3 regions of the Bacillus sp. NP247 genome follow, and region 3 is predicted to be linked to each of the others. Evidence: a T-box and tRNA genes for the amino acid it is inferred to sense, from the RefSeq annotation. Region 3 holds a T-box; the other regions hold tRNA genes.

Region 1 (4,534 bases), 940 kb from region 3:
TGGAGGCGCTGGTGGGATACCGCCCTGACTGTATTGAAATTCTAACCTACGGGTCTTATCGACCCGGGAGACAGTGTCAGGTGGGCAGTTTGACTGGGGCGGTCGCCTCCTAAAGTGTAACGGAGGCGCCCAAAGGTTCCCTCAGAATGGTTGGAAATCATTCGTAGAGTGCAAAGGCATAAGGGAGCTTGACTGCGAGACCTACAAGTCGAGCAGGGACGAAAGTCGGGCTTAGTGATCCGGTGGTTCCGCATGGAAGGGCCATCGCTCAACGGATAAAAGCTACCCCGGGGATAACAGGCTTATCTCCCCCAAGAGTCCACATCGACGGGGAGGTTTGGCACCTCGATGTCGGCTCATCGCATCCTGGGGCTGTAGTCGGTCCCAAGGGTTGGGCTGTTCGCCCATTAAAGCGGTACGCGAGCTGGGTTCAGAACGTCGTGAGACAGTTCGGTCCCTATCCGTCGTGGGCGTAGGAAATTTGAGAGGAGCTGTCCTTAGTACGAGAGGACCGGGATGGACGCACCGCTGGTGTACCAGTTGTTCTGCCAAGGGCATAGCTGGGTAGCTATGTGCGGAAGGGATAAGTGCTGAAAGCATCTAAGCATGAAGCCCCCCTCAAGATGAGATTTCCCATAGCGTAAGCTAGTAAGATCCCTGAAAGATGATCAGGTTGATAGGTTCGAGGTGGAAGCATGGTGACATGTGGAGCTGACGAATACTAATAGATCGAGGACTTAACCATATAATATGAAGCAAATGTTATCTAGTTTTGAAGGAATATATATTTAAAATTCCTTTTGACATTCTGAAAAGAATGTACATAATGATAAAAGTCTGGTAATGATGGCAGAGAGGTCACACCCGTTCCCATACCGAACACGGAAGTTAAGCTCTCTAGCGCCGATGGTAGTTGGGACCTTGTCCCTGTGAGAGTAGGACGTTGCCAGGCTTATATTATTCCGCAGTAGCTCAGCGGTAGAGCTATCGGCTGTTAACCGATCGGTCGTAGGTTCGATTCCTACCTGCGGAGCCATTATGCTTCCATAGCTCAGCTGGTAGAGTACTTCCATGGTAAGGAAGAGGTCACCGGTTCAAGCCCGGTTGGAAGCTTGGGAAAATTTTTGAATTTTTTTGGCCCGTTGGTCAAGTGGTTAAGACACCGCCCTTTCACGGCGGTAACACGGGTTCGAATCCCGTACGGGTCACCACTTTTGGAGGATTAGCTCAGCTGGGAGAGCACCTGCCTTACAAGCAGGGGGTCGGCGGTTCGATCCCGTCATCCTCCACCATATATGTTTAAATGTCGGAGGGGTAGCGAAGTGGCTAAACGCGGCGGACTGTAAATCCGCTCCTTCGGGTTCGGCAGTTCGAATCTGCCCCCCTCCACCATTTTCTTTAAAATAACCTGAGAGGGTTTATTTTTTTGAGAAGATAACCATACTAGTAAATATTAATGGGCTATAGCCAAGCGGTAAGGCAACGGACTTTGACTCCGTCATGCGCTGGTTCGAATCCAGCTAGCCCAGCCATTTACGAGCCATTAGCTCAGTTGGTAGAGCATCTGACTTTTAATCAGAGGGTCGAAGGTTCGAATCCTTCATGGCTCACCATTTTCGCGGAAGTAGTTCAGTGGTAGAATACAACCTTGCCAAGGTTGGGGTCGCGGGTTCGAATCCCGTCTTCCGCTTTATTACTACGGGGCCTTAGCTCAGCTGGGAGAGCGCCTGCCTTGCACGCAGGAGGTCAGCGGTTCGATCCCGCTAGGCTCCATATAAATAGGGAAAGCTTACATCAAATGATGTGAGCTTTTTTTGTGTTTAAATTCCACTCGAAAAGGCAACTTTTCCGTATATCGTTTAAAATAAAAAAAAGGATTGAATAAGGAGGAGGTAACTATGAAGGTTGTTATTGCATCGGATTCATATAAAGAAAGCCTGAAAGCTATAGAGGTATGTGAAGCTATTGAAAGAGGCTTTGCAGCAATTTTTCCTAAAGCAGAGTATGTTAAAGTACCAATTGGAGATGGGGGCGAAGGAACGGTTGAATCTCTTGTTGGTGCTACAATGGGGAGAATTATATCACTTAATGTGACAGGGCCGCTTGGAGAGAGCGTGCAAGCTTTTTATGGTATGTCTAAGGATAAGAAGACGGCATTTATTGAAATGGCAGCAGCATCGGGGTTACAACACGTTCCAATTGAAAAGAGAAACCCACTTATTACAACGACAAAAGGGACAGGCGAAGTTATATTACATGCATTAGATCAAGGAACTAAACACATTATTTTAGGGCTTGGAGGAAGTGCTACAAATGATGGTGGGGCTGGTATGCTATCTGCCTTAGGCGCAAGATTTATAAATAGGAAAGGTGAGGTAATAGAACCCTCTGGAGGGACATTGCATTTGATAACCACTGTTGACCTTTCTAGGATTGATTCACGCCTGGAGGATATAAAATTAGAAGCGGCATGTGATGTAGATAACCCGTTAGTTGGACCGAGCGGGGCATCTTTTGTATTTGCGAGACAAAAAGGTGCGAATGTAGAGATGATGAAAGAGCTAGATGAGAATTTAAAACATTATGCTAATATACTTAAACAACATGTGTCTTTTGATGTATCTGAAATACCAGGTGCGGGGGCAGCTGGAGGAACGGGAGCCGCTGTCGTTGCAGTACTAAAGGGACAGCTAAGAAAAGGGATTGAAATTGTATTAGATTATACAAATTTTGATAAGTGTATAGAGGGTGCTGATCTTATTGTAACTGGTGAGGGAAGAATAGATGAACAAACAGCATATGGAAAAGCTCCTGTTGGTGTCGCGAAGCGGGCGAAACGTCGTCATATTCCGGTAATTGCTATTGGTGGATCTGTATCTCCGAATTATACAATTATTTATGAAAAGGGAATTGATGCAGTGTTTAGTATTACGGCTAGTCCAATGACATTAGAAGAAGCATATAAAGCGGCAGAAGAGAATATCGAAATGGCAGCAAGAAATATTGCAGCAGTGTGGAAACTAGCATCAGAAAAACGTTTCTAAATATAGAAGTGTTTTTTTATCCATTTATTTGAGGATATTTTGTGTAATTATAGGTAGTGATGGAGAAAAGCACTGATAAAAATATTAGCTGATAGAAAAGTTAGTCGGTTCATTAAGTTAACTTTATACATAGAACAGTTTTAAAATTGGGAGTCCAACGTAAATATAAGTGAATAAAATGTATATCCATGCAGAAAAATGTCGAGTTGAGTCAGACTATATAAAAGATTTAAAATATTTAGTGAAGGCATAAAAGGGGGATACTATCTATGAAAAAAGAAATCTCAGTTATTGGCGTTCCAATGGATTTAGGACAGATGCGTCGCGGGGTTGATATGGGACCAAGCGCGATCCGTTATGCAGGGGTAGTTGAAAGAATTGAACAAATTGGATATGACGTAAAAGATATGGGAGATATATGTATAGAGAGAGAAAAAGAAGTAGATGAAAATACAAAGTTAAGAAACCTTGCACAAGTTGCAACTGTATGTAATGAACTAGCGACTAAGGTTGATCATATTATAGAAGAAGGTCGTTTTCCACTTGTATTAGGCGGTGACCATAGTATTGCTATCGGTACGCTAGCTGGTGTAGCGAAACATTATAAAAATTTAGGTGTTATTTGGTATGATGCACATGGTGATTTAAATACAGAAGAGACTTCACCATCTGGAAATATTCACGGTATGTCACTTGCTGCAAGTTTAGGATATGGACATTCTTCACTTGTAGACTTATACGGGTCATATCCAAAGGTGAAGAAAGAGAACGTTGTAATTATCGGTGCACGTGCATTAGATGAAGGAGAAAAAGACTTTATTCGCGATGAAGGCATTAAAGTATTCTCAATGCATGAAATTGATCGTATGGGTATGACGGCTGTTATGGAAGAAACAATTGCGTATTTATCTCATACTGATGGTGTTCATTTATCATTAGATTTAGATGGGCTTGATCCTCATGACGCACCAGGAGTTGGAACACCTGTAATTGGTGGTCTATCTTATCGTGAAAGCCACTTAGCGATGGAGATGTTAGCAGAAGCTGATATTGTTACATCTGCTGAATTTGTTGAAGTAAATACAATTTTAGATGAGAGAAACAGAACAGCAACAACAGCGGTTGCTTTAATGGGTTCTTTATTCGGTGAAAAACTGAAATAAATGTAAGAAAAGCAACTGTGAAGTTGCTTTTTTTATTGGAAAATAGGCGTATAATAATTTATATTACACTGTAGGATAAGAAAGTTTGACATCTTACCAATTTAAGCTAAGGGGGCGTTTGTAATTGTCGTTTGTTTCATGTATGGTATAATTAACTAGTTGTTGGAAATACATACAGATAGAGCATAAAATAATATTTCAATATATGGATAGAATTGCTCGTAAGTAGGAGGAAGGGTTAGCATGCCTTTTGAAGATACGACCATTTTGAAATATCTTAGTACGGCATTAGATATTGCTGTTGTATGGTTTATTATATATAAGCTA
Region 2 (4,534 bases), 1.3 Mb from region 3:
TGCACGTCCAAGCAGTTAGGCTGATAAGTAGGCAAATCCGCTTATCGTGAAGGCTGAGCTGTGATGGGGAAGCTCCTTATGGAGCGAAGTCTTTGATTCCCCGCTGCCAAGAAAAGCTTCTAGCGAGATAAAAGGTGCCTGTACCGCAAACCGACACAGGTAGGCGAGGAGAGAATCCTAAGGTGTGCGAGAGAACTCTGGTTAAGGAACTCGGCAAAATGACCCCGTAACTTCGGGAGAAGGGGTGCTTTCTTAACGGAAAGCCGCAGTGAATAGGCCCAAGCGACTGTTTAGCAAAAACACAGGTCTCTGCGAAGCCGTAAGGCGAAGTATAGGGGCTGACACCTGCCCGGTGCTGGAAGGTTAAGGAGAGGGGTTAGCGTAAGCGAAGCTCTGAACTGAAGCCCCAGTAAACGGCGGCCGTAACTATAACGGTCCTAAGGTAGCGAAATTCCTTGTCGGGTAAGTTCCGACCCGCACGAAAGGTGTAACGATTTGGGCACTGTCTCAACCAGAGACTCGGTGAAATTATAGTACCTGTGAAGATGCAGGTTACCCGCGACAGGACGGAAAGACCCCGTGGAGCTTTACTGTAGCCTGATATTGAATTTTGGTACAGTTTGTACAGGATAGGCGGGAGCCATTGAAACCGGAGCGCTAGCTTCGGTGGAGGCGCTGGTGGGATACCGCCCTGACTGTATTGAAATTCTAACCTACGGGTCTTATCGACCCGGGAGACAGTGTCAGGTGGGCAGTTTGACTGGGGCGGTCGCCTCCTAAAGTGTAACGGAGGCGCCCAAAGGTTCCCTCAGAATGGTTGGAAATCATTCGTAGAGTGCAAAGGCATAAGGGAGCTTGACTGCGAGACCTACAAGTCGAGCAGGGACGAAAGTCGGGCTTAGTGATCCGGTGGTTCCGCATGGAAGGGCCATCGCTCAACGGATAAAAGCTACCCCGGGGATAACAGGCTTATCTCCCCCAAGAGTCCACATCGACGGGGAGGTTTGGCACCTCGATGTCGGCTCATCGCATCCTGGGGCTGTAGTCGGTCCCAAGGGTTGGGCTGTTCGCCCATTAAAGCGGTACGCGAGCTGGGTTCAGAACGTCGTGAGACAGTTCGGTCCCTATCCGTCGTGGGCGTAGGAAATTTGAGAGGAGCTGTCCTTAGTACGAGAGGACCGGGATGGACGCACCGCTGGTGTACCAGTTGTTCTGCCAAGGGCATAGCTGGGTAGCTATGTGCGGAAGGGATAAGTGCTGAAAGCATCTAAGCATGAAGCCCCCCTCAAGATGAGATTTCCCATAGCGTAAGCTAGTAAGATCCCTGAAAGATGATCAGGTTGATAGGTTCGAGGTGGAAGCATGGTGACATGTGGAGCTGACGAATACTAATAGATCGAGGACTTAACCATATAATATGAAGCAACGTTATCTAGTTTTGAGAGAATATAAAAAACTTGTTGACTTTCTAAGTGAATCAAGTATAATAATGTTTGTCTCAAGCGAATATAGTCTGGTAATGATGGCAGAGAGGTCACACCCGTTCCCATACCGAACACGGAAGTTAAGTTCTCTAGCGCCGATGGTAGTTGGGACCTTGTCCCTGTGAGAGTAGGACGTTGCCAGGCAATATTATTCCGCAGTAGCTCAGCGGTAGAGCTATCGGCTGTTAACCGATCGGTCGTAGGTTCGATTCCTACCTGCGGAGCCATTGGAGAGCTGTCCGAGTTGGCCGAAGGAGCACGATTGGAAATCGTGTATACGTCACAAGCGTATCAAGGGTTCGAATCCCTTGCTCTCCGCCATAAGCAATTTATAATATTTGGCCCGTTGGTCAAGTGGTTAAGACACCGCCCTTTCACGGCGGTAACACGGGTTCGAATCCCGTACGGGTCACCACTTTTGGAGGATTAGCTCAGCTGGGAGAGCACCTGCCTTACAAGCAGGGGGTCGGCGGTTCGATCCCGTCATCCTCCACCATATAAATTATATGAATAATATTATCGCGGGGTGGAGCAGTACGGTAGCTCGTCGGGCTCATAACCCGAAGGTCGCAGGTTCAAATCCTGTCCCCGCAACCAAATGGTCCCGTGGTGTAGTGGTTAACATGCCTGCCTGTCACGCAGGAGATCGCCGGTTCGACCCCGGTCGGGACCGCCATTTTTAATAAGGCTCGGTAGCTCAGTCGGTAGAGCAGAGGACTGAAAATCCTCGTGTCGGCGGTTCGATTCCGTCCCGAGCCACCATTTTAATAAAATATGCCGGCTTAGCTCAATTGGTAGAGCAACTGACTTGTAATCAGTAGGTTGGGGGTTCAAGTCCTCTAGCCGGCACCATGTAAGTTTCGGAGGGGTAGCGAAGTGGATAAACGCGGCGGACTGTAAATCCGCTCCTTCGGGTTCGGCAGTTCGAATCTGCCCCCCTCCACCATATTTACATAGGGGCATAGTTTAAAGGTAGAACTGAGGTCTCCAAAACCTCCAGTGTGGGTTCAATTCCTACTGCCCCTGCCAAATATATAAACACAACATGGCGGTTGTGGCGAAGTGGTTAACGCACCGGATTGTGGCTCCGGCATTCGTGGGTTCAATTCCCATCAGTCGCCCCATTTTTATTTTTAAAAATTACAAATAAATTAATGGATACTTACATATAATTAAGTAAAACTTCGGTGGGCTATAGCCAAGCGGTAAGGCAACGGACTTTGACTCCGTCATGCGCTGGTTCGAATCCAGCTAGCCCAGCCATTTTTGCGGAAGTAGTTCAGTGGTAGAATACAACCTTGCCAAGGTTGGGGTCGCGGGTTCGAATCCCGTCTTCCGCTCCATTTTAACTTCATATGGCGGCATAGCCAAGTGGTAAGGCAGAGGTCTGCAAAACCTTTACCACCGGTTCAAATCCGGTTGCCGCCTTTCTTATTATGCCGATGTGGCGGAATTGGCAGACGCGCACGACTCAAAATCGTGTTCCTTCGGGAGTGTCGGTTCGACCCCGACCATCGGTATCACGAACGGCTTAACATCAAGGCTCTACACTAATTGTGTAGAGCTTTTTTGTGTTTTCTTCACACTACAAAATAAGCACTAATAGTGCGTTGGGTTAGTGTGCGGTGAGTAAGCGACGAACTTTAGATACAGTTGGAAGAAACTATGAAGTACTAAAAGGATAAAATTTCAGTAGAATATTACATATACAAGAATTTTTTCGAGCACTCTAGAGAGAATCTCTCCACCCTGGTGACATGAAGTTAAATCCGATACCACCAGTTGAAATTACCACATTATCAGCTGGTAATTTCGTAATTTCCAAAAACTTCTTTTCAAACTCTTCTCTGTTGTACTTGTACATAGTTGAGTGGCACGACCACATTTGCGTTGAAGTACTCAACCAGTCCCCTAATTCCTTTAATTTAGGAAACGACTCAAATTGAATTGGCCCATCCAATTTTATGAATCTCACTTGATAGATAGTTGGGTTTAACTTCTCTCCTATTCCTTTAAAACCATGTGATTTTTTCTCATTTGAATGTGTCATAATTCTCCCTCATCCTTCCTTCAAATTTTTGAATTACAAGAAAATTTTTCCTATTTTAATTATACAGCAATAGAAAGTAATTAAGGAAATATTATGGGATTAGTAGAGGAATGAAAAGGAATAACTTTAGTTTGATAATGAACAGTTCATAACATACTACATAACAAATCTTTAAAAGGACAGGGCAGCTTTGCCCTGTCTTTCTTATTGTTTAGCAAGAAATAATAAAATAAATCATCACAGTAATAAATGAAATATGATGAACTTAATCAAGGGAGAGGAATGAAAGTAAAAGGTGTCAGTTATTTAATATGATTCCATTTTGGCTCCGTTTCATTTTAATTTATCATGTTTAAAGAAGCTCAAAATTTTTTAAATGCTTTAAAATAAAGGATTTAAAAGGTAGCACTCTATATAAATGTCACCTAAAAAGACTCAAAATTGTGTTCCTTCGGGAGTGTCGGTTCGACCCCGACCATCGGTATCGGTGACTTAAAAAAGACTCTAATAGAAATGTTAGAGTCTTTTTTGTTAAATTATGCTACGTGATTCTAAAATTCGTAATAAACTTAGGAATTCATGTATAATATAACTTGTCGAAAGAACAAAATGATAGTGATTTATATTATGTCTGTAATATGAATCAAAAATGAAATTTTTATATTTCTTTTAAAAATGTGTTGAATACACATTATATTTTATATTAATATTTTTATGTAGATTTAAAACGGGAAAGAGAGTGGAAAGTATGGGCCGTAAATGGAACAATATTAAAGAAAAAAAAGCATCAAAGGATGCAAATACAAGCCGTATATACGCGAAATTTGGACGTGAAATTTATGTGGCAGCAAAACAAGGCGAGCCAGATCCAGAATCAAACCAAACGTTAAGAGTTGTATTAGAACGTGCGAAAACATACAACGTGCCAAGAACAATTATTGACCGTGCGATTGAAAAGGCAAAAGGCGGTTCAGAAGAAAACTATGACGAGCTTCGTTAT
Region 3 (4,534 bases):
AAGCATTAATCGTAGAGTTCTACTCTCGTTAATGACAAAAAGCCAATCCTCTGGATTGGCTTTTTTCAATTCCCACCATTATTTTTTATATCCCAAGTAATATAAAAATTCCAATACTCCACACCCTCACCTAAAATAAATATTTTTTATTTAATCAAATTCAAACAAAAAGAATAACCTTCTTATTTTCATACAGAACTTCTGTTATATTATGAATTCGGAAAATTTTACAACGATAGAAAAAGCCAATCCCCTGGATTGGCTTTTTACATTTATATTTAAAATAAAATTATTTATTTTCCTCTTTTTGAACATATACATAAGCATCTTTCTGCTCTTTATGTACATCAACCTTCGAATGCTCTGCAAGCTGACCTGCATTTAGCAAAGAAAAAATAATGAGCGCTTCTAGTGACATTTTGTTTTACCACTCCTTTCTATTTGTTATACGTTTATCATACCGCTTACATGTGATTTCCGTATGAACTCGAAAAGGAGATTAAAACAAAAAAGTTACAGAACTGCTAACTGTATTTTATTGCTGAAATGGTTTATTAAAGTAAATTCTTACGATATAATACCAGAAAATGGAGGTGCGATTCATTTTGACAATAAACCAAATGGTTCAGTTAGGTAGTGCATTTATGTTATTTATTACTTCCGCGCTTATGAGTTGGTATCAAGGGAGTAATTTAATAGATAGCCCTGATGAATGGAAATATAGCGCGAAGTTTACGAATTATTTTAAAGGGCCCGTTTCACATTATGACGATATTTATCAAATTGATTTCTTTATATATGCGGCAAAATTTTATCCCGTAGCATTTGTCGTTATGCTAATTAGCTTACTTTATATGCTAATATTAATTCTTCATATTCTATTTAAAAGAAATCATGAGGCAATCTAAATTCATACATAAAAAACCCCGAATCATAGACTTTTCAGCCTACAATTCGGGGTACTATTTGTTTTACATTCGTTTCTGATTAGTAGCGAATTAAGAAATATTTCTTTTTACCGCGGCGAATGATTGTAAATTTACCTTCGATGCGGTCGTTTTCTGTTACAACGTAGTCTAACGCTTGTGTACGCTCACCGTTTACGTAGATTGCACCGTTTGTTACATCTTCACGTGCTTGACGTTTTGATGGAGAGATTTTGCTTTCTACAAGTAAGTCGATTAATACTGTATCTTCTGCAGTACGTTCTACAGATGGTACGTCTTTGAATCCTTGCTCGATTTCGCTTGCAGTAAGTTCTGCTACAGAACCACTGAATAATGCAGCTGAAATTTTAATTGCTTGCTCTAACGCTTCTTCGCCGTGAACAAGTTTTGTCATTTCAGATCCTAATGCTTTTTGTGCTGCACGTTTTTCTGGTGCTTCCGTTACTTGCTTCTCAAGCTCAAGAATTTCTTCATGAGATAAGAATGTGAAGTATTTTAAGTATTTAACTACATCGCGGTCATCTGTATTGATCCAGAATTGGTAGAACTCATAAGGAGTTGTTTTCTCTGGGTCTAACCAAATTGCGCCGCCTTCTGTTTTACCAAACTTCGTACCGTCAGATTTTGTAACAAGCGGAATTGTTAAACCGAATGCTTTCGCATCTTCTTCTGATTTACGGATTAATTCAAGACCAGCTGTAATGTTACCCCATTGGTCACTACCACCGATTTGAAGACGACAATTATGTTGTTGGTATAAGTTCAAGAAGTCGTATGATTGTAAAATCATGTAACTGAACTCAGTAAATGAAATTCCAGTTTCTAAACGAGATGCTACTGTATCTTTTGCTAACATATAGTTTAAACCGAAGTTTTTACCGATATCGCGTAAGAATGAAATTACATCTAAGTTACCAAGCCAATCATAGTTATTAGCCATTGTTGCTGGGTTTTCCACGTTTTCAAACTCTAAGAAGTTTGAAAGTTGGTTTTTAATGCTTTCTGTGTAGTAAGCAACTGTATCTTTCGTATTTAATGTACGCTCTGCTTTTTTACCACTTGGATCACCGATCATACCAGTACCACCGCCAACAAGTGCGATTGGTTGGTGACCAGCTAATTGGAAACGACGTAACATTAATACTGGTAACATATGACCGATGTGTAAGCTATCTGCTGTCGGATCAAAACCACAATATAATTTAACGCTTTCTTTTTCTAATAATTGCTCTAATCCCTCAGCATCTGTTTGCTGATTAATTAGACCGCGAAATTCAAGATCTTGTAAAATACCCATATCCTACATACTCTCCTTTAAGTTCATTACTGGCGTGAAGGTTGAAAACATAAAAAAATCGCCCCTTGAAATAAGGGACGATTTTGATTATCGCGTTACCACCCTAGTTGCAGGCAAAAAAAAGCCTACCACCTTATTTACATAACGGCTTAGCACCGTCTTTTCCCTTTTGAATACAATTCAATCGAAAAAAGATGCTCTAGGGGCGTAATTCGCGATCATCTATGTGCTGATTTTCACCGGCCATCAGCTCTCTAAAACAGGGAAATGATCACTACTTCTCCCTTTCCACGCTCAATTATTCATATACTTTTCTTTATACCATCATTTATATAGGCGTGTCAAATAAGGGCCGGATTTCTCTCCTTGCCAATCCTTTACAACGTCGCAAAGAGTATCGTAATAAGAGAAAGAATTGGAACACCGACTAATAGTGAAATATGAAAAACAATAGATAAATCATTTCCAATCGTCGCTTCCACAGGATCTTTCGCTGGAGAACCAAGAAATCCGATTAATCGATCGAAGCGACTTACCGTTTTTGGAAAATCCGGTATTTCTACATGGTCACTATCTAAATGCTGCTGTAATTTATATTCATTCTTAAAGGGATTTTCACTCAATTTCGTCCACCTCCAGCAATTGCTTTAATTTCTTTATCCCATTATGGAGTCTCGACTTCACTGTTCCAACAGGAATATCTAGTACATCTGCAATCTCTTTTTGCTGCATATCATGATAATAAGAAAGAATGAGAACAGCTCTTTGCTCTTCAGGAACTTTCAAAATTGCTTCTCTTACTGTAAGACGGTCTTCATGGGAAAACTCCTTTTCCTGAATCGGCACTAAAAACGGTAAAAGAGAACGCCATTTCTTTCTTCTATTCAATTTATTTATCATAAGACGATAACCAATTTGAAATAAATACGTTTTTATTTTTCCTTTTTCGGTTTCATACATATGTTTCTTGCGCTCTAACGTCAAAAACGTATCTTGCACAAGGTCGCTACTTAATTGTTCATCTCGGTTAAATCGATATAAAAATGTGTATAGCGCTGGTTTAATTAAAACATATAGTTTTTCCCCAGCCTGCTTATCTCCCTTTTGGTACGCAAGCATGAGGTCTTCCTCAATCCCAATCTGCGCCATGATTTTTGATCTCCTTTATTCCTTTTAACGTTAACGAAATGCGGGAAATTAAATATACACTTGCGACAATAATCCACGCTTGTGATTGAAGCGTAAAAAATTGAACATATGAGTTTTGTATTGTATGACCACTTAACACTAAAATATTTAATGCTTGCACGCATATGCATGCATACACTGCAAGACAAGCCGAAATCGTATCAAATACATTCCAGCGAAAATACACTTTTGTTTTTGTAAAATCAATTTTATATCCTTTTTTTCGTACTATATGTTTTCTATCAAACGGAATAATGATTGAAAACATAACAATCATTATGACTCCAACTGTAATCATTGAAACTTTAAATCCAATTGGTATTGGCAAAAATAATCCACCAGAAAATACAACTATAATTCCAACTAAAGCAAAAGTAAGCATCAATTTATTAGACATATAAAAAGCCTCCCTCATCTATTCTTTCATAAATGTATACAGACGAGGAAGGCACTTCGTTCAAATATTATTTTATTTTTTTTATGATTCTCGCAGGATTCCCGCCAACTACTACATGATCCGGCACATCTTTCGTTACAACGGCGCCAGATGCGATAACCGCATTGTCTCCAATTGTTACGCCTGGATTAATAATCGCTCTTCCGCCAACCCATACGTTATCGCCAATTGTAACGGGTTTTCCGTATTCAGATCCACTTATGCGTTCTACTGGATCAAGCGGGTGCGTTGCCGTATAAATATGAACTCCTGGAGCTAACATACAGTTTACTCCGATTGTAACTGGGCATACGTCTAAAATGGTGCAGTCAAAGTTCGCATAAAAATTTTCACCGACATGAATGTTATAGCCATAATCGCATCTAAAAGAAGATTCAAGATGAATGTTATCTCCAGTCGTTCCGAATAATTCTTTTATGATTTCGCTACGCTCTTTTAATTGTACTTCTGGCGTATCATTGAATTTTCTCGTTAATATACGAGCCTGCTCCCTCTCTTGAACTAAAACTGGATCAGCCGGTATGTACATTTCCCGATACGATAAACTTAACTAAATCTATACAATTCAATCAAATTTATACAAGTTAGTGCTTCAAAGTGTTCTCGCAACCCCGAAGGGACGAGGGGTATAACACTCCACACGAG

The links. A T-box is a leader RNA that pairs with one kind of tRNA and senses whether it is charged. The one in region 3 lies ahead of tyrS (tyrosine--tRNA ligase), so its partner is inferred to be a tRNA-Tyr.
Region 1: it has a tRNA-Tyr gene. The T-box ahead of tyrS (tyrosine--tRNA ligase) is inferred to sense a tRNA for this amino acid. The anticodon was not compared.
Region 2: it has a tRNA-Tyr gene. The T-box ahead of tyrS (tyrosine--tRNA ligase) is inferred to sense a tRNA for this amino acid. The anticodon was not compared.

What each region holds. Positions count from the first base shown of each region.
Region 1 covers NZ_CP076653.1:2,825,923-2,830,456, forward strand. Annotated here, with positions in the region: rRNA gene KPL75_RS14920 (23S ribosomal RNA) at 1-745, shown strand, start outside; rRNA gene rrf (5S ribosomal RNA) at 837-952, shown strand; tRNA gene KPL75_RS14930 (tRNA-Asn) at 962-1,036, shown strand; tRNA gene KPL75_RS14935 (tRNA-Thr) at 1,041-1,113, shown strand; tRNA gene KPL75_RS14940 (tRNA-Glu) at 1,137-1,211, shown strand; tRNA gene KPL75_RS14945 (tRNA-Val) at 1,217-1,292, shown strand; tRNA gene KPL75_RS14950 (tRNA-Tyr) at 1,309-1,392, shown strand; tRNA gene KPL75_RS14955 (tRNA-Gln) at 1,458-1,532, shown strand; tRNA gene KPL75_RS14960 (tRNA-Lys) at 1,538-1,613, shown strand; tRNA gene KPL75_RS14965 (tRNA-Gly) at 1,619-1,690, shown strand; tRNA gene KPL75_RS14970 (tRNA-Ala) at 1,701-1,773, shown strand; gene KPL75_RS14975 (glycerate kinase) at 1,899-3,044, shown strand; gene rocF (arginase) at 3,314-4,207, shown strand; gene cdaA (diadenylate cyclase CdaA) at 4,451-4,534, shown strand, end outside.
Region 2 covers NZ_CP076653.1:3,198,077-3,202,610, forward strand. Annotated here, with positions in the region: rRNA gene KPL75_RS16740 (23S ribosomal RNA) at 1-1,412, shown strand, start outside; rRNA gene rrf (5S ribosomal RNA) at 1,513-1,628, shown strand; tRNA gene KPL75_RS16750 (tRNA-Asn) at 1,637-1,711, shown strand; tRNA gene KPL75_RS16755 (tRNA-Ser) at 1,714-1,805, shown strand; tRNA gene KPL75_RS16760 (tRNA-Glu) at 1,825-1,899, shown strand; tRNA gene KPL75_RS16765 (tRNA-Val) at 1,905-1,980, shown strand; tRNA gene KPL75_RS16770 (tRNA-Met) at 2,005-2,081, shown strand; tRNA gene KPL75_RS16775 (tRNA-Asp) at 2,085-2,160, shown strand; tRNA gene KPL75_RS16780 (tRNA-Phe) at 2,171-2,246, shown strand; tRNA gene KPL75_RS16785 (tRNA-Thr) at 2,261-2,336, shown strand; tRNA gene KPL75_RS16790 (tRNA-Tyr) at 2,347-2,430, shown strand; tRNA gene KPL75_RS16795 (tRNA-Trp) at 2,440-2,513, shown strand; tRNA gene KPL75_RS16800 (tRNA-His) at 2,533-2,608, shown strand; tRNA gene KPL75_RS16805 (tRNA-Gln) at 2,673-2,747, shown strand; tRNA gene KPL75_RS16810 (tRNA-Gly) at 2,753-2,827, shown strand; tRNA gene KPL75_RS16815 (tRNA-Cys) at 2,842-2,912, shown strand; tRNA gene KPL75_RS16820 (tRNA-Leu) at 2,923-3,004, shown strand; gene KPL75_RS16825 (DUF3884 family protein) at 3,214-3,534, opposite strand; gene KPL75_RS16830 (YebC/PmpR family DNA-binding transcriptional regulator) at 4,283-4,534, shown strand, end outside.
Region 3 covers NZ_CP076653.1:1,884,571-1,889,104, forward strand. Annotated here, with positions in the region: gene rpsD (30S ribosomal protein S4) at 1-32, shown strand, start outside; gene KPL75_RS09905 (hypothetical protein) at 290-418, opposite strand; gene KPL75_RS09910 (YjdJ family protein) at 606-908, shown strand; gene tyrS (tyrosine--tRNA ligase) at 988-2,244, opposite strand; T-box leader at 2,315-2,544, opposite strand; gene KPL75_RS09920 (hypothetical protein) at 2,622-2,867, opposite strand; gene KPL75_RS09925 (RNA polymerase sigma factor) at 2,860-3,393, opposite strand; gene KPL75_RS09930 (hypothetical protein) at 3,374-3,829, opposite strand; gene KPL75_RS09935 (sugar O-acetyltransferase) at 3,897-4,418, opposite strand.